DNA from 3 places in the Kineococcus endophyticus genome. Region 3 is predicted to be linked to each of the others. Evidence: riboswitches for the same ligand, from Rfam matches in the RefSeq annotation. Region 3 holds a riboswitch; each other region holds the start of a gene.
What was found. Region 3 has a riboswitch for S-adenosylmethionine ahead of AB1207_RS14075 (MetQ/NlpA family ABC transporter substrate-binding protein). Riboswitches for the same ligand answer to the same signal wherever they lie in the genome.
Positions count from the first base shown of each region.

Region 1 (7,133 bases), on a different contig from region 3:
CTCGAGCGCACCGACGTCCTGCGCTACGGCGAGAACCCGCACCAGCAGGCCGCCGTCTACGCCGACCCGACCGCCGCGCCCGGCATCGCCCAGGCCGTCCAGCTGCACGGCAAGGCCATGTCCTACAACAACTACGTCGACGCCGACGCCGCCCTGCGCGCCGCGTACGACCTGTCCGGCCCGGCCGTCGCCGTCATCAAGCACGCCAACCCGTGCGGCATCGCGACCGGCACGGACGTCGCCGACGCCCACGCCAAGGCCCACGCCTGCGACCCCGTCTCGGCCTACGGCGGGGTCATCGCCGCCAACCGCGTCGTCACGCGCGCCATGGCCGAGCAGGTCGCCCCGGTGTTCACGGAGGTCGTCATCGCCCCCGGGTTCGAGCCCGAGGCGCTGCAGGTGCTGCAGGAGAAGAAGAACGTCCGCCTCCTGCAGCTGCCCGAGGGCTACGGCCGGGCCGCGCAGGAGTGGCGCCACGTCTCCGGTGGGGTGCTCGTCCAGGACCTCGACGCGGTCGACGCCGACGGCGACGACCCGGCGGGCTGGACCCTGGCCGCCGGGGAGGCGGCCTCGCCCGAGGTGCTCGCCGACCTCGAGTTCGCCTGGCGCGCCGTGCGGTCCGTGCGGTCCAACGCGATCCTCCTGGCCAAGGACGGCGCCTCGGTCGGCGTCGGCATGGGCCAGGTCAACCGCGTCGACTCCTGCCGCCTCGCCGTCGACCGCGCCGGAGCCGACCGGGCCTCCGGCTCGGTCGCGGCCTCCGACGCGTTCTTCCCCTTCGCCGACGGCGCGCAGATCCTCCTCGACGCCGGCGTGCGGGCGATCGTGCAGCCCGGCGGGTCGATCCGCGACGCCGAGGTCGTCGAGGCCGCGACGAAGGCCGGCGTGACGATGTACTTCACCGGCGCCCGGCACTTCGCCCACTGACGGACGGGTGGACGTCGTGGCCGGCACCGAGCAGGTTCCCGCACCGCGCAACGCGGTCCTGCTGACCCTGGTCGGCGGGATCGTCGCGGCGCTGGCGCTCACGCTGCTCGCCGGCCCGACGGTCGGCGGGGTCCTGCTCGGCACCGACCTCGCCGTGGCCGCCGTCCTGCGGCTCGTCCTCCCGGTGCGGATCGCGGGTGCGCTCGCGGTCCGCTCCCGGGCGGTCGACGTCGCCATGCTGCTCGTGCTGGCCGTGTCGTGCCTGGTCCTCGCCGGGGTCGTGCCGACCCCGGTCTGAGGACCCCCGGGTGAGTGCCCCGGGTCAGTCCGCGTCGAGCGGCAGGAGCACGTCCTTCACGTCCGCGTTCGTCGCGAGGTACTCCTGGACCGCGGGGTCCTGGAACGTCGCGACGAGCGCCTTGATGTTGTCCGAGTCCTTCCACCGCGACCCGATGGTCAACTGCCCGGCGAACTCGTCGGGGGCGGTCGGGGCGAAGATCTGCTGCTCGATCGGGATCTTCGCCGCCAGGTAGTACTCGGTGTAGCCGACGGCCGCGTCCAGGTCGGGCAGCGCGCGGGACTGGGCGCCGAAGTCCAGCAGCGTGAAGTTCAGGTTCTTGGGGTTGGTCGCGATGTCGTCGACCGTGGCCTTCCCGACGTCCGTGCCCGGCTTCAGCGTGATGAGCCCGGCCTTCTGCAGGACGAACAACCCCTGCGACTCGTTGGCGGGGTCGGAGTACAGCGAGACCGTCCCGCCGTCCGGGATGTCCTGCGGGCTCCTCCACTTCGCCGACCACAGGCCGAAGCCCCAGCGGAACACCGGCGTGGCGGCCTCCTCCCGGAAGTCGGGGTTCGCCTGCAGGACCTGCCCGAGCCAGAGCTTGTGCTGGTAGATCGTCCCGGCCACCTCGCCGTCGCTGACGGCCCGGTTGATGGTGTTCGAGTCGGCGAGCGCCTTGAACGCGACCGTGATGCCGTGCTTGGGGGCGACGTCCTTCGCGATGAACTCGATGAGGGCCTCCTCGCGGGCGTTGCCCTCGGCCGTGGCGACGTACAGCGTCGCGCCCGCCTGGGTGTTCGCGGTGGCGTCGCCCCCGAGGCGCGGGACGACGATCGCGGCGGCGGCGCCGAGCAGGACCACGGCCCCGCCGGCGACGAACGGCCAGCGCCGCCGCTTGCGGATCTCGAAGCCGTGGTCGTCGGTGGTGGGTTCGCGGGTCTCAGTGGACAAGGGTCTTCTCCGGGTTCTGGGTGGTGTTCTGCGTGGTGTTCTGCGTGGTCTTCTGAGGGGTGTTCCGGGGGAGGGTGCGCGTGGGGGCCGAACGGCGGCGCGTGCGCGGATCGGCCGCGCGGGCCAGGGCGTCGCCGGTGAGCTGGACGAGGGCGACGAGCGCCACGAGGACGACGATGGTCGCGATCATCACGGCGTGGTCGAAGCGCTGGTACCCGTAGGTGACGGCGACGTAGCCGATGCCGCCGGCGCCGATGGTCCCGGCGATCGCGGAGTACTCGATCATCGCGATGGTGTTGATGGTCAGCCCGCCGATGATGGACGGCGTGGCCTCGGCCAGCTGCACGGTCGTGACGACCTGCAGCGGAGAGGCTCCCGAGGCCTGCGCCACCGTGACGAGGTGCGGCGGCACCGAGCGCAGGGAGTTCTCGACGATGCGCGCGAAGAACGCCGTGCCGGCCAGGACCATCGGGACGACGGCGGCGCGGATGCCGATGTTCGTGCCGGTGACGAACCGGGTGAACGGGACGAGCGCGGCCATCAGCACGAGGAACGGCAGCGACCGGCCGGTGCTGACGACCCAGGACAGGACGGTGTGCGCGGCCCGGTGCTCGAACAGCCCGCCGGGGGCGAGGTTGTGCACCAGGACGCCGATCGGCACGCCGAGCAGGACGACGATCGTCATGACGATGCCGACCGTGAGCAGCGTGTCGAGGAGCGCCGGCGCGATGAGCGCGGGGATCTGCGCCAGCGGGGTGTCGAGGTCCGAGGCGGCGGCGACGCTGAGCGGGATCACACGAGGTCCAGTTCTCGAGGGGTGGTCGCCGGGGTGGTCGCCGGGGTCTGCGCGTGCAGGCCGCGGCGGTCGAGGGCGGCGGTGAGGGCGGTGGGGTCGACCATCGCGGGGACGCCGAGGGTGGCGTGCCCGACGGTGCGTCCGGCGACGGTCCCGACCGACGCCCCGAGCAGGGCGAGGTCGTGGCCGAGTTCGCGCGAGGCCGCGGTGAGCCAGTCGGCCGGGACGTCGTCGCCGCGGTAGTGGACCTCCCAGACGACCAGACCGCCCGCGTCGCCCACGCCGCGGCGGGGCAGCAGCGCCGCCCCGACCGGGGAGGCCGGGTCGCGCAGCACGTCGAGCAGGGGTGCGGCCTCGACGATGCGTCCGTGGTCCAGGCGGGCGACGGCGTCGGCCACGTCCACGACGGTGTCCATCTCGTGGGTGATGAACAGGATCGCCAGGCCGAGGTCGTCGCGCAGTTCCCGCAGCAGACCCGTGATCGACGCCGTCGCCTGCGGGTCCAGCCCGGACGTCGCCTCGTCGGACAGCAGCACGCCGGGGCGCAGGGCGAGGGCGCGGGCGATGCCGACGCGCTGACGCTGCCCACCCGACAGTTCGTGGGGGTAGCGGTCGGCCAGCCCGGCCAGCCCGACCCGCTCGAGGAGCTCGGCGACGCGCCGCTTCCGGTCCCGGGGGACGACGCCGAGGTAGCGCAGGGGGAGTTCGACGTTCTGCGCGGCCGTGCGGCGGGTCTGCAGACCGTCGCTCTGGAAGATCGTCCCGATGCGGCGCCGCGCCTCCCGCAGCCGCTCCGCGCCGAGCTGGGTGAGGTCCTGGCCGCCGACGACGACCGACCCCGACGTGGGCCGCGTCAGCAGCGTCACGCACTGGGCGAGCGTGCTCTTCCCGGCACCGCTGGGCCCGACGACGGCGGTGATGCTGCCGGCGGGCACGGTGAGGTCGAGACGGTCGAGGACCGTCGTGGCGTGCGGGGGGTCCCCGTACGTCTTGGTGAGGTGGCGCAGTTCGATCACGACGACTCCTGGGCAGGGGGTCCAGCAGGGGGTCCAGCAGGGGGTCCAGCAGGGGGTCCGGCAGTCCGGGCAGGGGGGATCGCGGGCCCGGCGGGTGCGCCGGGTCCGGACGGGGGGCGAGCAGAGGGGTGCGCTCAGCGGGAGCGGGGACAGGCCTTCGACACGGGAACTCCAAGTTCGTCCTTGCCCGCACCACCTGCGGACCTGGTCCTCACCCGGAGCACCCCGTGACGAACCAGGGTTGCCGGCCAGCGAGCCGGGGCTTGACGCTGGCGCTCATGACCTGGGGGGACTCTGACAGCCGTCCGAGATCGTCGTCAAGCGGTTCCGGACGATCGGCGTCCGGAAAGGGTTCTCCGGCATGCGTTGCGCCGCAACGGTCCGAGTCCAGGTTCCGAAAAGCGGCGGCCGCTCCGGGGTGGGGGAGGAGGTACGCTGCGGTGGATCCCATCCAGAGCGGCTGAGAGACCTGGCTCGACGACGCCGCAGCAACCCCCCGGGGGTGCTACCGCCAGGTCCGATGGAGGACGCGCCGCGATGCCCCTGCACGAGCCCCTGAAGTTCGCCTACTGGGTCCCCAACGTCTCCGGTGGCCTCGTCGTCTCGACGATCGAGCAGCGCACGAGCCACGACCCGGCCTACAACGTCGAGGTCGCCAAGGCCGCCGAGCGCGTGGGGTTCGAGTACGCCCTGACCCAGGTGCGCTACCTCGCCTCCTACGGCGCCGACGCCCAGCACGAGTCGACCTCGTTCTCCCTGGCCCTGCTCCTGGCGACCGAACGCCTCAAGGTCATCGCCGCCGTCCACCCGTTCTTCTGGCACCCCGGTGTGCTCGCCAAGTTCGCCGCGACCACGCAGGAACTCACCGACAACCGCCTGGCGCTGAACATCGTGTCCGGCTGGTTCAAGAACGAGGCGACACAGCTCGGCGTCACGTGGCACGAGCACGACGACCGCTACAAGCAGTCCGAGGAGTTCATCGAACTGCTGCGCGGGGTGTGGAGCGAGGACGGCTACAGCCAGTCCGGCGACTTCTTCAACGCCACCGACATCACGTTCCGGCCGCAGCCGAAGGTCGCCCCGGAACTGTTCCAGGGCGGGAACTCCAGCGCCGCACAGGCCATGGCCGGCCGTGTGAGCGACTGGTACTTCATGAACGGCAAGTCCCTCGCCGGCGCGGCCCAGGGCGTCCGCGAGGTCTCCGCCCTCGCCGCCCAGAACGGCCGCACCGTCCGCTTCGGCCTCAACGGCTTCGCCCTCGTGCGCGACACGCGCGAGGAGGCCGAGGCCGTGCTCGAGGAGATCATCGCCAAGGCCGACCGCACCAAGGTCGAGGGCTTCGGCGCCGCCGTCCAGGAGGCGGGGAACTCCACGAAGGACGGCAAGGGCATGTGGGCGGACAGCGAGTTCCGCGACCTCGTGCAGTACAACGACGGGTTCCGCACCGGCCTCGTCGGCACCCCCGACGAGGTGGCGCGCCGTGTCCTGGCCTACCGGCTCGTGGGCGTCGACCTGCTGCTCCTGGGGTTCCTCCACGTCAAGGAGGAGGTCGAGGCGTTCGGCGAGCTCGTCATCCCGCGGGTGCGCGAGCTCGAGGCGCGCCTGGCCGCCGGGGAGGACCTGCAGCTCGGCGCCGAGCTCGACGAGGCCGTCGTCGCGGCGACGCAGCCCGTCCCGGCCTGACCCGCCCGTGCCGGGGAGGGGGACGGCTGTGCCGCGCGCTCGCGCTGTGCGGTCCGTCCCCCTCCTCGCGCTGCTGCTGGTGAGCGCCTGCTCCGCACCGGCGCCCGCGGCCCCGGGACCCTCGACGTCGAGCCCCCTGTCGAGCGCGACCCCTTCCACCCCGTCAGTGCAGCCGTCGTCACCCTCGTCCGTGCCGTCGTCCGCGGAGGCGTCCCCGGTGGCGTCGACGGTGGCGTCGGCGACCGGCGCCGTGACGCCGAGCCCGACCACCCCGTCCAGGGCCCCGGTGGTGCGGGCGGGCGCTCCGGTCGTCGTGCTGGACCCCGGGCACAACGGCGGCAACGCCGCCCACCCCGCGGTCGTGGACGCTCTCGTCCCGGCCGGCGGCTTCGAGAAGCCCTGCAACACCACCGGCACCGAGACCGACGTCGGGTACCCCGAGCACGCCTTCACCTTCGACGTCGCCCAGCGGACTGCGGCCCTGCTGCGCGCCCGGGGGACCACCGTCGTCCTGACCCGCACCGACGACACCGGTGTCGGTCCGTGCGTCGACGAGCGCGCGGCGGTCGCCAACGACGCCGGCGCCGCCCTCGCGGTGTCGATCCACGCCGACGGCGCACCCGCGGACGCCACCGGGTTCCACGTGGCCGAACCCGCGCTCGCCCCCGACGGCGGCAACCGCGCCGTCCTGGACCCGTCCGACGTGGCCGCGCGCGACCTGCTCCCGGCCTTCGCCACGGCGACGGGCCTGCCCCGGGCGGACTACCCGGGGAACCTCGTCGAGCCGGGCCTCACCCGGCGCTCCGACCTCGCCGGGCTGAACCTCGCCCGGACCCCGGCGGTGCTGCTGGAGGCGGGCAACATGCGCAACGCGCGGGAGGCGGCGCAACTGAGCGACCCGGCCTTCCGGCAGCGCGCCGCGGAGGGGATCGCCGCGGGTGTCGCGGCCTTCCTTGCGCGCAGCACCCCGTGAGACGGCTTACGGTGCGGGGGTGACCCTCGCTCCCGCCGACCCGACCGTCGAACTGGTCGTCCTGCTGACGGAGGACGGCACGCCCTGCGGCACGGCGCCGAAGGCGGACGTGCACCACACCAGCACCCCGCTGCACCTGGCCTTCTCCTGCTGGATCGTCGACGGGGCGGGCCGGACGCTGCTGACCCGCCGCGCGGCCGTGAAGCGGACGTGGCCCGGCGTGTGGACGAACTCCTTCTGCGGCCACCCCGGCCCGGGGGAGGAACCCGCCGACGCGGTGGCCCGGCGTTCGGTGCAGGAGCTCGGCGCCCCCGTCACCGACGTGCAGCCCCTGCTGCCGACGTTCCGCTACCGCGCCGTCATGGCCGACGGGACCGTCGAGAACGAGATCTGCCCCGTCTTCACCGCCCGCCTCGCCGGGGACCTGGCCCTCGACCCGAGCGAGGTCGACGACTACCGCTGGGTGGACCTCGCCCAGCTGCGGGCCGAGGTCGCCGCCGAACCCGG
Region 1 is NZ_JBFNQN010000007.1:26,219-33,351, forward strand. Features, by position in the region: gene purH (bifunctional phosphoribosylaminoimidazolecarboxamide formyltransferase/IMP cyclohydrolase) at 1-927, shown strand, start outside; gene AB1207_RS11045 (DUF3017 domain-containing protein) at 944-1,225, shown strand; gene AB1207_RS11050 (MetQ/NlpA family ABC transporter substrate-binding protein) at 1,250-2,158, opposite strand; gene AB1207_RS11055 (methionine ABC transporter permease) at 2,148-2,951, opposite strand; gene AB1207_RS11060 (methionine ABC transporter ATP-binding protein) at 2,951-3,970, opposite strand; SAM riboswitch class IV at 4,145-4,254, opposite strand; SAM riboswitch class I at 4,415-4,497, shown strand; gene sfnG (dimethylsulfone monooxygenase SfnG) at 4,508-5,653, shown strand; gene AB1207_RS11070 (N-acetylmuramoyl-L-alanine amidase) at 5,871-6,626, shown strand; gene idi (isopentenyl-diphosphate Delta-isomerase) at 6,646-7,133, shown strand, end outside.
Region 1: it holds a riboswitch for S-adenosylmethionine, as region 3 does, so the genes downstream of both, AB1207_RS11060 (methionine ABC transporter ATP-binding protein) here and AB1207_RS14075 (MetQ/NlpA family ABC transporter substrate-binding protein) in region 3, are expected to answer to the same signal.

Region 2 (7,133 bases), 130 kb from region 3:
AGGACGCGGAGGCGGCCCGCAGGAGCTCGGCCGCGAGCCGGTCGGCGCGGCGGAACAGTTCCGCGTCGGTGCCGGGGCGGGCGAACGCGGCGGCCGAGGCCTCGCCGGAGACCCACGCGCCGGTGGCGAACCGCCGCGGGTGGGCTTTCCCGTCGCGACCCACGAGGCGGGCCGTGGCGTCCACGACGAGGCGGCCGTTGGACCACCGCGACCCGTCGTCGACGATCTCGTGGGCCCGGACCTCGCCGCGGTCGCGCAGCCGGCCCAGCAGGACGTCGGACGTCCACTCGAGGTCGGGCACGGGCAGGCGGGCCTCGACGAGTCCCTGAGCGCGGACCTCGTGCGGGCCGCTGCCCGAACCCGCCGTGAAGGCGGCGACCCCCGGGGTCGGGTCCGCCTCGACGTGGACGTCGGCCCCGAGGAACCGGACCACGCCGGCGCGGGCCAGGGCCGCGAGCTGGCGGAGCCGTTGCGGCGGAGGGCCGCTGGCGACGTAGCTGAAGAACCCGTGCCACCAGCCGTCGAGGTCGACGGCCGTCGACCGGGCGTTCAGGCGGCCCGCCGCGTGCAGGCCGGCGGTGACGACGTAGGCGGACAGGACGGCCGCCAGCACCGCGGCGTCGGGGGAGGACCGGGGGTCGCTGCGCCGCGCCCGGTCGCCCTCGACGTGCGCCAGGACGCGGGCGTGCACCTCCTCGGCGGACGTCCCCCACCACCCGTCGAGGGGGCGGTCGAGGTCCGCGAGGTCGAACCGGTCCGCGGGGTCCGGCACGGCGCGCCCCACGAACTCGTCGAGCTCGGCCGAACCCCACGCCGCCCGGCCGAACGCCTCGTCGAACTCCGCGGCCGGAACGGTCGTCCGGCCCGGGTGGGAACGGAAGAGCTCGCGGTAGTGGGCGCCCGCCATCTCGCGTGCGATGAGCGGCCAGAGGTCCGCGCGCAGGTCCAGCAGGCCGTTCCCGTGGACCGCGTCCACCGTGCGCGCCGAGTAGTACCGGGGGAGCCCGAGGTCGGCCGGGACGGGGTAGTCGATCTTGGAGCGGTAGGGGACCCCGCGCCGGGACCCGACGTGCAACCGCGGTTCGCGGCCACCGGGCCGGTAGTCCAGCCCGCCGTCCGCCCGCTCCTCGAACCGTCCACCGCGGCCCTCGGTGAGGCGCACCACGAGGTCGACGAAGGCCAGGCCCATGCCCACCACGACGACGTCCGCGCCGGGGGCCAGCACGTCCAGGTCCTGTTCGCTCGTGTACCCGGGACGGACGTAGGCCAGGCCGTGCGCCCGGGCGAAACCGGCCGTGCGGCGTTCCCGGGGGCCCGGGCGGACGTCGAGGTGTCCCTGGGCGAGGAGCACCACGTCCACCGGGAGGGTCTCGTCCGCGCCGGTCCCGTCGGTGCTGGGTCCGCCGTCCAGGTGCAGCACCTGGCCGCCGTCGACGGGGTCGTCGGTGAGGTCCAGCACCGTCCGGTGGTGCCGGTGCACCCGGACCCCCGCCGGGAGGGCGGACACCGTGCGGTCCCAGGCGTCGGCGAAGTACCGGCTGGCCAGGCGCCGGGAGGTGAAGGAGGCCGGACCGTGGTCCAGGAGCTCCGCCTGCGCCGCGTGGTTCCCCGCCGCCTCGCGGAGCAGGTCGGCGCGGTGCTCCGCGACCCACTCGGCGAGGGAGGGACCGCGCAGGACGGGCGGGGTGAGGCCGGTGACGGACGCGTCCGGCAGGACGCTGATGTCGGCGGCGCGGGAGTTCATCCACAGCAGCGGGTCCTGGACCCGGCGCCAGACGCGGCCGGCGCCGGAGTCGAAGGGGTCCACGACGTGGACCTCGAGCTCCCGGGCGGCGTGGTGGGCGTGGGCGGAGAGGCGTTGCAGCAGGACGAGAACGCGGGGTCCGGCACCGACGATGCCGACACGGGTGGGACGGGACACGGGGGCTCCCCGGGGAGGTGCCGCAGGGCACGAGGTGGCGTCCGCGGGCGCAGCCGCGACGGACGGGGGGCTCAGCGCCCCGGGCACACCGCCGAGCTCAGACGGCAGAGGTCCACGTGCCGGCGGCGGACGAGCGGGGGCCGGGCGGCGGTGCGTGCGGTCACGGTGACTCCCATCGGTCCTGGCGGAAGCACCCGCGCCTGATCGCTCAGGGGGTTGCTGCGGCGTCGACGAGCCAGGTCTCTCGGCCGCTCTGGATGGACGGTGCGAAACTATCCCACGCAGGCCCCGGACGGCAAACCCCGCCCGGAACCCGACCGGAGGAACCCGATGACCAGCGAGACCACCCACCCGCAGGCCGCCACCCGCGCGAGCTGGTCGCTCGAGCCCGGTGGAGAACCCCGGGTCCACGTCCTGCACGAGAACCCGGACTGGTTCGCGCCGTTCGAGGCGGCGTTCCGGGCCGAGGGCGTCCCCTTCCAGGAGGTGCTGCTCACGGAGGGTTCCGTCGACCTCGACGCCGAACCCGCGGCCGGGGTCTACTGGTCGCGCCTGAGCGCGTCGTCGCACACGCGCGGGCACGTGCACGCGAAGGAGTACACGCGGTCCGTCCTGGCGTGGCTCGAGGGCTGGGGACGTCGCGTCGTGGGTGGTTCGCCCGTGGTCGAGCTCGAGGTGAGCAAGGTCCGTCAGCACGCGCTGCTGCGGCGCAACGGGATCGACGTCCCGCGCACGCTCGCGGTGTTCGGGCGAGACGACCTGGTGCGCCGGGCGCGGGAGCTGCCCGTCCCGTTCATCACCAAGCACAACCAGGGGGGCAAGGGGCTGGGGGTGCGGCGGTTCGACTCCCACGAGGAGTTCGAGGCGCACGTCGCCTCGCCGGAGTTCGAGGAACCCGTCGACGGCGTCACGCTGCTGCAGGAGTTCCTGCGGACCGCCGATCCGTTCGTCACGCGCGCCGAGTTCGTCGGCGGCCGGTTCGTCTACGCGGTCCGCGTCGACACCTCGGCCGGGAGCTTCGAGCTGTGCCCGGCCGACGCGTGCGAGGTCCCGGGCCCGGGGGTGGAACCCTTCGCCCTGCGGCCCGAGGTGACCGCCGACACCCCGGTGGTCCGCCGGTGCGCCGAGCTGCTGCGCGCCGCGGGGCTGGAGATCGCCGGGGTCGAGTTCGCCGAGACCGTCGACGGGCGCACCGTGGTCTACGACGTCAACACCAACACGAACTACAACCCCGCGGTGGAGGCGGTCGCCCCGGAGTCGGCCCCCGGGGCGATCGCCCGCCACCTCGGTGACCTGCTGCGCGCCGAGGTGCTGCACCGCCCGGCGGCGGCGGTCAGCGACGGGTGAGGGGAGCCCGCAGGCCCAGGTGCTCGCGCAACGTCGTCCCGACGTACTCCGTCGGGTAGGCGCCGCGGTCCTGCAGCGCGGGCACGAGCTGGTCGACGACGTCGTCCAGGCCGCTGGGCACCAGGTACGGCGTGATGTTGAACCCGTCGCTGGCGCCCGTGCGCACCCAGTGCGTGAGGTCGTCCGCCAGCTGGGAGGCCGTGCCGGCGAAACCCCGCTCGGAGGAGTGGTGGAGCACGAGTTCGCGCAGCGAGAACTTGCCCTCCTCGGCCTCGGCGCGCCACCGCTGGGCCAGCGCCACGGCGTCGGCGCCGGTCCGGTGCGCGCCGCGGGTGCCGTCCACGACGGAGATGACGGGGTCGTGCGCGGGCAGCGGTCCGTCCGGGTCGAGGTGCGAGAGGTCCTCGCCCCAGACCTGGCCCACGAGGGACAGCGCGGTGGCCGGGGTCACCTGCTGCTCCAGGACCCAGCGCGCCTTCTCCTCCACCTCCGCCTCGTTGTCGGCCACGACGATCTGCGTGCCGGGCAGCACGAGGACGTCGCCCTCGGGACGACCGGCCGCGACGGTCCGCCGGCGGATGTCGTCGGCGAACGCGAGGGCGTCGGCGTGGTCCGTGCCGTGCCGGGAGAAGACGACGTCCGCCGTGCGCGTCGCGAAGTCGCGTCCGGCCGGTGAGTCGCCCGCCTGGAACAGGACCGGGTGCTGCTGCGGGCTCCGCGGGACGGTCGGGGTGAACTCGACGTCGAAGAACCCGTCCCGCACCTCGACCGGGGTGTACCGCTCGCCGTCCCAGCTGTCCCAGACCCGTTGCGCCGTGCGGACGAAGCGTTCGGCGCGCTCGTAGCGGTCGGCGTGGTCGAGGTGCCCACCGCGGCGGAAGTTCTCCCCGGTCCAGGCGTTGTCGGTCGTCACCACGTTCCACGCGGCCCGTCCGCCGGAGAGGACGTCGAGCGAGGCGAGCCTGCGGGCCAGGTCCGCGGGGTCGTTGTACGTCGTGTTCTGCGTCGCCACGAGGCCGATGTGCGTCGTCAGGCCGGCGAGGGTCGCCAGCTCGGTGAGGGCGTCGGGACGGCCGACGACGTCGAGGTCGTGGATCCTCCCCCGCTGCTCGCGCAGCCGCAGGCCCTCGCCGAGGAAGAACGCGTCGAACAACCCGCGTTCGGCGGTGCGGACCAGCTGGACGAACGTGGAGTGCGCCATCTGCGACCCGCTGCGGGGGTCGGACCAGATCGTGCTGTGGTTCACGCCCTGGAAGAAGACGCCGAAGTGGACGACGGCGTCGGGGAAGCGCAGGTCGCCGCTGGACGGGGTGGTCATCGGGGGTCTCCTCCGGTGGTCACGAGGGCGGGGCCGGTGGCGTACCGGTTGGCGGGGCGTTCGAGCCCGAGGGTGCTGCGCAACGTGGCGCCCGGCAGGGGGGGCCGCAGGACGCGGGCGGCGCGCAGTGCCGGGACCGTGGTGCGCAGGAGCGTGCGGAGGTCCTCGTCGAGGACGGCCGCGTGCAACCGGACCCCGTCGACCACCCCGGTCAGGTCGGTGAGCCAGGCGGCCAGCGCCTGACCGGAACCCGCCCAGCGGATCCGGCCCCGGTCCGGGGCGGGTGCCGTGGCGTCCAGTGCCGCGAGCCGGTCGGTGGCGGCGTGCGCGTCGGTGTCGAGGACGACCTCGACGTCGAGGACGACGAGGGGGCCACCGAGGGCCCGGCGCGCGCCGGCGTCCCCGCTGAGCACGACGTCCGCCGTGCTCCGGTCGGCCCGGTGCCGCAGGTCCTCCTCGCGGACCACGACGACCGCGTGCCCCTGGGGGGACCGGGGCACGGTCAGCGGCCCCTTGACCGACCAGCGGCCCGTGTCGACGTCGACGTGGTGCAACCGGTCGCGGTCGACGTACCGGCCGGTGGCCACGTCGCGGACGACGGCGTCGTCCTCCCAGGAGTCCCACAGGGACCGGACCGCGTGCACCACGTCCGCGAGCTCGCCGGCCGGGTCCGGCGCGACCGGCAGGTCGACGCTGCGCGCCACGGCGGCGGGCGACGTCGTGGCGATCCACCCGGCGCGGCCGGCGCTGGAGTGGTCGAGCGAGGCGATCTGGGCCGCGACGTGGAACGGCTCGGAGTAGGTGGTGGCCGCGACCGGCAGCAGCCCCACGGCCTCCGTCGTCCCGGCCAGGAAGGCGGCGCGCTGGACCGCGTCGAGGTGCCCGACGGGGTTGCGCGCGTCGGGCAGCGGTGAGTCCTCGAAGGTCAGCCCGGTCAGGCCCTGGGCCTGGGCCGTGACGGCGAACCCGCGCAGCCGGCCGGGGGAGAAGACCTCGTCGGGGGTGCTGCGCGACCAGCGCCAGGCGGCGGGGTGCCACCCCCCTCCGTCGACGTCCAGGAACAGGTGCAGGGGCGTGGTCACGGGGTCTCCCGGGGTGCGTGGTGGACGGAGTCGCGGAGGACCTCCCGGGCTCGCCGCGCGTGTGCGACAGTGGGGCACCCGAGAGCGGAGGTGCGAGGTGTTGCGTGGGACGTGGGCGCGATGGTGCGCTGCCGCAACCAGTTTGGGCTCGATCGTCGTGCAGGGGCTCGCCCTGGCCGGGCACGGCCAGTGGGGGTTCCCGTGGTCGCCGGCCGACCTCCACGACGCCCGGCGCCACGACCCCGCCGACGGTCCGGCGCACGACCGCGGTCCGGGTCTGGAACCCGGTCCGGGGGAGCTGAGCTGGACCGAGTTCGAGGCCGAGCTGCACGAGGTGCTCGCGCAGGAGGCGCCCCCCACGGGCGACGGGCCCCGTCCGAGCAGCGAACCGCTGGCCTGACGCCGGTCACCGCAGCGGCCCGGCGGCGGCGAGCAGCGACCCTGGCGCCGGACGCGGGTCGGACAGCGGGGCCCAGTGCCCGTCGACGACCCCGTAGTCCAGCTCCGGACCGTCCGTGACGAACCGCCGGAGCGCGGCCAGCAGCCGGTCGACCTCGGCGGACGTCGTGCCCACCCCCGTGGAGACGCGCAGGCCGCCGTCGGCCAGCCCCAGGGCGTCCGCGAACCGGTGGGCGCAGAACCGGCCGTCGCGCACGCCGATGCCGTGCTCGGCGGACAGGTAGGCCGCGACCTCCGAGACGGACCGGCCCGGAACGGTGCAGGTGACGACGCCCACGGCGTCGCGGGGACGGGGCCGGACGACCTCGACCCCCGCCAGCGCCGTCAGCCCGTCCACCAACCGGGCGCGCAGCGCCGCCTCGTGCTCCTCCAGCGCGCCCGGGGGCAGTGCGGCGAGCGTGGTGCACGCCTGCGCCAGCGCCACCGCGCCGACGACGTTCGGGGACCCCGCCTCGTGCCGGTCGGGGCCGGTGGCCCAGCGCACGCCGTCGTGCCGCACGTCGAGCGTCGCGCCCCCGCCGGCGAGGTAGGGCTCGGCGGCGTCCAGCCAGTCGCGCCGCCCGACGAGCGCCCCGCTGCCGAACGGCGCGTAGAGCTTGTGCCCGGACAGCGCGAGGTAGTCGATCCCGTCCCGCCCGACGTCGACCCGCCGGTGCGGCAGGAGCTGCGCCCCGTCCACCGCGATCCGCGCGCCCGCGTCGTGCGCGGCGCGGGCCAGCCGGCGCAGCGGCAGCACCTCCCCGGTGACGTTGGACGCGCCCGCGACGGCGAGCAGGGCGTACCGGCCGGTCGCCAGCTCGGCCTCCAGGAGGGCGGTCGTCTCCTCGGCGTCGGCGCCGCCGGGCACCACCGTCGTGCGGGCGGACCGCTGCCACGGCAGCAGGTTGGCGTGGTGCTCGACGTCGGCGACCAGCACGCGTCCCCCGGCCGGGACGGCGCGCGAGAGCAGGTCGAGGGCGTCGGTGGTGCTGCGGGTGAGGACGACGAGGTCGTCGTGGCGTGCCCC
Region 2 is NZ_JBFNQN010000009.1:230,063-237,195, reverse strand. Features, by position in the region: gene AB1207_RS14675 (FAD/NAD(P)-binding protein) at 1-1,921, opposite strand, end outside; gene AB1207_RS14670 (putative leader peptide) at 1,993-2,085, opposite strand; SAM riboswitch class I at 2,091-2,185, opposite strand; gene AB1207_RS14665 (ATP-grasp domain-containing protein) at 2,252-3,268, shown strand; gene AB1207_RS14660 (NtaA/DmoA family FMN-dependent monooxygenase) at 3,255-4,586, opposite strand; gene AB1207_RS14655 (LLM class flavin-dependent oxidoreductase) at 4,583-5,668, opposite strand; gene AB1207_RS14650 (hypothetical protein) at 5,826-6,068, shown strand; gene AB1207_RS14645 (aminotransferase class V-fold PLP-dependent enzyme) at 6,075-7,133, opposite strand, start outside.
Region 2: it holds a riboswitch for S-adenosylmethionine, as region 3 does, so the genes downstream of both, AB1207_RS14670 (putative leader peptide) here and AB1207_RS14075 (MetQ/NlpA family ABC transporter substrate-binding protein) in region 3, are expected to answer to the same signal.

Region 3 (7,133 bases):
GCGCGCGTCATCGCGGTGGCGGACACCTACGACGTCATCACCTCGGCGCGCTCGTACGAGAAGCCCCTGTCGGCCAGGCAGGCCCGCCAGGAGATCACGCGCTGCGCCGGGGGGCAGTTCGACCCCGACGTCGTGCGCGCGTTCCTCTCGGTGGGCATCGGGCGGCTCCGTCTCGTGGCCGGCCCCGCCACCCTGCTCGCCGCGCTCCCCGGTCTCGGCGCCGTTCCCGCGCAGGCGCTCTCGACGGCCTCGACCGTCGCGCAGACCTCCGGCGGTCACGTCCTGAGCGTGGTGCTGGCGGCAGGTGTGGGGGTGGGCGTCGGAGCGGGCGGGGCGCAGGCCGTGGCTCCGGCACCGGTCGTGGGGTCGCGGACCGCCACGTCGACCGACGACGGTGCCGGTGCGCGGCCGGGTCCGGTCCCCACGACCGCCCCGGTCTCCCCGTCCCGCGCAGTCCCGACGGGCGTGCCGACGCCCTCGGGGGCGCCGCTCGCCCCCGGGGGGACGCCCACGGACGTTCCGGCCGCGAGCGTCACCACGTCCCCGGCCACGTCCCCGGCCACGTCCCCGGCCACGGTCCCCGAGACCCCCGTGGCCGCGACGGGGACGCCCACCGGCGTCGTGGTCCCGGAGACCGGCGGCACCACGGGCGAGCCCTCGGAACCCTCGACCCCGAGCACGGGGCAGCCGGGTCCGATCGGGCGGGCACCGGCTCCTCGGGAGTCGGCTCCGCAGAAGCCGGCTCCGCAGAAGCCGGCTCCGCAGAAACCGGCTCCGCAGAAACCGGCTGCGGAGGACCCGGCCGCGAGGAAACCGGTTCCGCAGACGTCGGCGAACCCGGAGCCAGTGCCTCCGAAGCCCGTGCCCGCGAAGCCCGTCGAACCCCACCCTGCCGGTCCGGAGCCCGCCCCGCGGGCGGCGGCCCAGGACGCGCCGTCGGATCGCCCGGCGGGCCGGGCGGCGGGGAAGGGGCCCCGCACGACGACGGCGCCGGGCCCGGCCGGTCGGCCGGACCCGGCGCCGTGAGCCGGTGCTGGGTCAGCGCCGCATGACCCCGCGCGCGAGGCGGTTGCCGACGACCTGGCCCACCTGCACGATGACGATGATGGCGGCCACGGCGACGTAGATGATCCCGTAGTCGTACTGCTGCTTGCCGTAGCTGATGGCGTAGTCCCCGAGCCCACCGCCGCCGACCAGACCGGCCTGCGCCGTCATGTCCACGATCCCGATGAAGATGAACGTGTAGCCGAGGATGAGCGGCCCGAGCCCCTCGGGGATGACGACGCCGACGAGGATGGACATCCGGGACGCGCCGACGGCGCGGGCGGCCTCCACGACACCGGGGTCGACACCGACGAGGCTCTGTTCGACGATCCGGGCCACGGCGAACGCCGCCGCCAGCGAGATGGCGAACGTGACCGCCGAGGTGCCGATCGTCGTCCCCACGGCGGCGATCTGCAGGGGGGTGATCGCCGCGAGGAAGATGACGAACGGGATCGGGCGGACGAGGTTCACGACGAACCCGATCACCCCGAACACGAACCGGTTGCCGTACAGGTTCCCCGGCCGGGTGGCGTACAGCGCCGTGCCGAGGACGAGCCCGATCACGCCGGAGGCGATGAGCGAGACGACCGACATGAGCAGGGTCTGCCAGATCGCGGTCTTGAAGACGTCGATCGTTTCGAGGAATCCGCTGAAGTCCACGCTCAGGCCTCCTCGTCCGTGTGGATGCCGGCCGACTGCAACGCCGAGAGCGCCGCCTCGACGGATCCGGGGGCACCGGTCAGTTCGTAGGTGAGCGAACCCACCCGGCGCTCGCGGATCTCCGAGACCCCGCCGTACACGAGTTCGGCGGTGACCCCCTGCTGCCGGAAGGCGGAGTCGATGCGCTGCTGCAGGCCGGGCTCGTCGGTGATGCGGACGCTCACGAGGCGGCCCGGGTGGTGGGACCGCAACCGCGCGACCGTGTCGGCCGAGGGGCGGTCGTGCGTCGCGCTGCGCACGAAGCGCTGCGCCGCAGGGGTCTTCGGGTACGAGAAGACGTCGTAGACGTCCCCGACCTCGACGACCCGGCCCTGTTCCATCACGGCGACGCGGTCGGCGATCTGCCGGACGGCCTCCATCTCGTGGGTGATGACGACGATGGTGACGCCGAGTTCGGTGTTGACGCGTCGCAGCAGCGACAGCACCTCGGTCGTCGTCTCGGGGTCCAGCGCGCTCGTCGCCTCGTCGCACAGCAGCAGCGGCGGGTTCGTCGCGAGGGCGCGGGCGATGCCGACCCGCTGCTTCTGCCCGCCCGACAACTGCTCGGGGTAGGCGTGCGCGCGGTCGAGCAGGCCGACGAAGTCGAGCAGTTCGGCGGTGCGCCGGTCGCGCTCGGCCTTCGCGACTCCCGCGACCTTCAGCGGGTACGCGACGTTCCCGGCGACGGTCCGGGACCGGAACAGGTTGAACTGCTGGAAGATCATGCCGATGCGGGAACGCGCCGAGCGCAGTTCCCCCTCCGACAGCGTCGTCAGGTCCTGGCCGGCGACGCGGACGCTGCCCGACGTCGGCTTCTCGAGCGCGTTGATGAGCCGGACCAGGGTGGACTTCCCGGCGCCGGAGTACCCGATGACGGCGAGGACCTCGCCCTCGGCGACGTCGAGGGAGACGCCGTCGACCGCCGTGACGGTGCTGCCGCCACGACGGTCGAAGGTCTTGCTGACGTCCGTCAGCGAGATGAGCGTGCTCACTTGCCCGAGGCGGCCTTCGCGTCGGCCTCGACCTCGGTCAGTTCCTTCTGCAGGTCCGCCGCGGAGGTGTCCTGGACGACCGCGCCCGGGTTCTCCTCCAGGAACACCTCCTGCACGGCCGGGTCGTGCCACAGCTGCGCGAGCTTGAGGTACGTCTCGTTGCCCGTGTCCGCCTTGCGGGAGGTGAAGATGTTGACGTAGGGGGCCGCGGCGGGGTCGCTGGGGTCGTCCTTGACGATGATGTCGCTCGTCGGCAGCTTGGCCTTGGTGGCGTAGTTGTTGTTGACGATCGCGGCGACCACGGAACCGGACTGCAGGGCCGAGGCGGTCTGGTCGGCGGCGACGGTCGTCACCTCGACCTTGGCCGACTCGATGTCGCTGACCTTGGAGAACGCGGTCCCGCCGTTCTTCAGCGTCACCAGGCCGGCGCTCTGCAGCACGAGCAGGCCGCGCGCCTCGTTGATCGCGTCGTTCGGGATGGCGACCTTCGCGTCGGCGGGCAGTTCACCGGTGGACTTCGCGGTGAGCGAGTACAGCGGCAGCGGGTACACGGCCGTCGCCCCGATGGGCTGCAGGTCGTCACCGGAGGTGACGTTGTAGTTCGCGAGGTACTGGATGTGCTGGAACTGGTTGAGGTCCAGCTGGTCCTGCGACAGCGCCGGGTTCGGCTGGCTGTAGTCGGAGAAGTTGACCAGTTCGACGTCGACGTTCAGCTGCGACTTCGCGAGCTCCTTGTACGTCGTCCAGTACTTCAGCGACGCGTCGGCGACACCGATCTTGACGGTCTTCGCCTCGCCGCCGCCGGCGGCCGCGGTGGTCGTGGTGTCGTCTCGGTTGCCCAGGACGAGGGCGACGACCACGACGACCACGACGACCGCGGCGACGACGCCGACGAGGAGGCCACGGCGCTTGGGCTTGTCGGGCAGGGCGGGGGCGTTGGACACGCGATCACTCCGGGAGTCGTTCGGCGGGCGCGCGGCTCGCAGCACTCCGTGATCGACGGGGTCCGTTGATCCGCGCTTGCCGGACGGGGTCGTCCGGCCAGGTCCTCACCTGGGGCACCCCACCGCGGAGGAGGGTTGCCGGACAGCGAGCCAGGGCTTGTCGCTGTCACTCATGACCTGTCCAGACCCTAGCACCGGCCGCGCCGTGGTCCGGCCCCGCGAGCGTCAGCCCTCTGGCCTCACCTGGGCGAGGACGTGGGGGAGGACCACGGCCTGCGCGGCGACCGTCCGACCCTCGGTCGTGGTGACCGAGGGGCTGCCGAACAGCACGTACCCGTCGGCGAGGGCGGCGCTGACCTTCTCGCAGAACGAGCGGTCGTCGGGGCCGGTCAGCAGGCGGTAGCTCAGCTTCTCCTCGCTCATCCGGGGAGGGTATCCCCGGCGGTGTCCACGGGGTCCAGGGCGTCCTGGACGGCGAGGAACCCCAGGGCCGCGTCGGCCAGCGCGTCGCCGCGCTTCTTCGGCGACCCGGGCGCCCACCGCTTGTCGTCGTACTCGACCGCGCTGCGGCGCAACGCCTCCCGGCTCACGTGCAGTTCCCTCCCGAGTCGCTCGACGAGGTCGGCGGGGGAGGGGGCCGCCGGTCGCAACGACTCCCCGTCCCCGGCGCGCAGCTGCACGAGGACGTCGTGGTCGAGGCCGTCCTGCGCCGTCCAGAACCGCACGGGCCGCTCGACGACGTGGTTCCACACGGGCGCCTCGCCCGACCGGAACCACAGGACCACGGGTTTCGTCTCCAGCCCCGACGCGGCGAGCCAGTGGCCTGCCGCGGGCGGTCGGGTGCCGGCCGCGCAGTCGGCCTCCGCCGCGTTCGTCACGAGGGCCACCCGGACGGCGTCGTCGGGCAGGTCGTCGCGGCGCGGGCCGAGCAGGGGGCCGAACACCCACGCCTCGCCCACCCGCAGGGTCACGATGCCCGCGGGCTGGCGGTGCACGTGCGCGCAGCGGTCGGCGACGTCCTCGAGGGTCTTCAGGGCGGTGGTCCACTTCACGCCGCCCAGTGTGGCGGGCCGTCCGCGCGAGGAGCGGGGAGGTTGCGGGTCGGACCACCTCCGGGCCTAAGCTTCGCCGGTGGATTCGACCGAACTGAGGGCCCTGCAGAAGCCGTTGAAGGACTCCTACCGGGAGGATCCGGCGAAGGCGCTGGTGCCGGCCAAGGCCGTCGCGGTGCTCGACGGGCAGTCCATCGGGGTCTCGGTCGACGGGTTCGCCGGGACGACCCGCGCGGGGCTGCACCCCGCCGCCGGGGGTGACGGCACCGAGGCCTGCTCGGCCGACATGCTCTGCGAGGCCGTCGCCGCGTGCGCCGGTGTGACGCTGCGCAGCGTCGCGACCGCCATGGGCGTGGAGCTGCGGAACGCGTCGGTGACGGCCGAGGCGCACTGGGACGCCCGCGGCACCCTCGGCGTCTCCCGCGAGGTCCCCGTCGGCATCACGGACGTGACGATCACGTTCGACTTCACCTCCGACGCCGACGAGGCCACGGAGCAGAAGATGATCACGCTGGCCGAGCGCTACTGCGTCATCGCCCAGACGTTGCAGACGCCGCCGAAGGTCACCGTCCAGCGCGCCTGACGCCCGTCGGGGTGGTGGGGACTCGTCGTCCGGCGGCGGTCAGCGGCGCTCCTGCCGCCGCACCTCACCGCGGCCGAACGCGGCGACGGAGACGAACCCGAGGACGAGCGCGAGCAGGACGCCGATGTTGGCGTAGGCCCACTCGCCCTCGCGGCCGCCGATCGGCCCGAGCAGGTAGCCCTGCCACGCCAGCCAGCTCGCGCCGCTGTTGGTGACCAGGCCCCAGCCCACGACGGTCGCCACGAGCATCGTCCCGAGGGCCAGGGGCCGCACCGCGCCGTACCGCCCGCGGGCGTCGAGCAGCTCGTCCTCGGCGTACCCGGTCCGCCGGGTGGCGAGGTCGGCGAGGAAGATCCCCGCCCACGCCGCGATCGGCACGCCCAGGGTGATGAGGAACCCCTGGAACGGGACGAGGAAGTCGGCCGAGAAGAAGGCGATGTAGACGGCGCCGGCGACCATGAGCGCGCCGTCGACGAGGACGGCGACCGGCCGCGGCACGCGCAGGCCGACGTTGAGCAGCGCCAGGCCCGAGGAGTAGATGTCCATGACGGCCCCGCCGACGAGGCCGAGGACCGCGACGACCACGAACGGCACGAGGAACCAGGTCGGCAGGATGCCCGTGAGCGCCCCGACCGGGTCCTTGGCCACGCTGTCGTTCAGCCCGGGCTGCGAGCCGACGATGAGCGCGCCGAAGACCAGCAGGACGGCCGGGCCGAGGGAGGAGCCCAGCGTGGTCCAGAACACGACGCCGCGGCTGGAGGCGTCGCGCGGCAGGTAGCGGGAGTAGTCGGCCGCGGCGTTGGCCCAGCCCAGGCCGAACCCCGTCATGACCATGGTGAACGCGCCGACGACGGCGGCGGCGTCCCCGGCGGGTAGGGCCAGCACCGTGTCGAGGTCGATCGAGGGGGCCGCGAAGGCGATGTAGGCCACCGTCAGGACGGCGGTCACGACCGTGATCCAGCGCTGCATCCGCATGATGACGCGGAACCCCAGCGTGCCGCCGAGGACGATGAGCCCGACGACGACGACGAGCGCGACGAGCTTGGTGCCCGTCCCACCGCCGGCACCGAGGCGGTCCAGGACGGTCGCGGTCGCCAGGACGGCGACGGCGGCCAGCGAGGTCTCCCAGCCCAGCGTCAGCAGCCAGGACACGAGGGAGGGTAGCCGGTTGCCGTGCACCCCGAAGGCCGCGCGGGACAACGTCATCGTGGGCGCCGATCCGCGCTTGCCGGCGATCGCGACGAGCCCGACGACGACGTAGGACAGGAACACCCCGGCCACCGAGACGAGCGTCGCCTGCCAGAACGAGATGCCGAAGCCGAGGACGAAGGAGCCGTAGCTGACGGCCAGGACGGAGACGTTCGCGGCGAACCAGGGCCAGAACAGGTCCCGGGGCCGGCCGTGCCGCTCGTCCTCGCCCACGGCGTTCACGCCGTTGAGCTCGACGTCGACGCCGCCGACGCGGGTCTGCGGGGTCGCGGGCACCTCGCTCACCGCGACCGCCCGCCGCTCGTGCTCCCGTGCAGGACCACCGGTCCGCTCACCCAGCCTCTCGGGACGACCGGCGGAACCGTGCCGCCGGGTGGTCGGCGGGCAGCCTCGTGCGGCCCGCACCGAAGATCACCTCACGCAGCGTAAGGCTTTCCTCACGCGCGCGGGGCTGGTCCACGAGACCCCGGCGCCGCAGCTCCGGCACCAGCTCGGCGCAGAACTCGACGTAGGAGCCCGGCACGAGGAACGGCGTGACGTTGAACCCGTCGACCCCGGTCTCCTCGACGAGCCGTTCGACGTCGTCGGCGACCTCGGTGACCGAACCCGT
Region 3 is NZ_JBFNQN010000009.1:97,873-105,005, reverse strand. Features, by position in the region: gene AB1207_RS14090 (HD-GYP domain-containing protein) at 1-1,026, shown strand, start outside; gene AB1207_RS14085 (methionine ABC transporter permease) at 1,039-1,638, opposite strand; gene AB1207_RS14080 (methionine ABC transporter ATP-binding protein) at 1,707-2,735, opposite strand; gene AB1207_RS14075 (MetQ/NlpA family ABC transporter substrate-binding protein) at 2,732-3,679, opposite strand; SAM riboswitch class IV at 3,747-3,857, opposite strand; gene AB1207_RS14070 (DUF1737 domain-containing protein) at 3,905-4,102, opposite strand; gene AB1207_RS14065 (DUF7711 family protein) at 4,099-4,731, opposite strand; gene AB1207_RS14060 (OsmC family protein) at 4,811-5,314, shown strand; gene AB1207_RS14055 (purine-cytosine permease family protein) at 5,354-6,808, opposite strand; gene AB1207_RS14050 (NtaA/DmoA family FMN-dependent monooxygenase) at 6,855-7,133, opposite strand, start outside.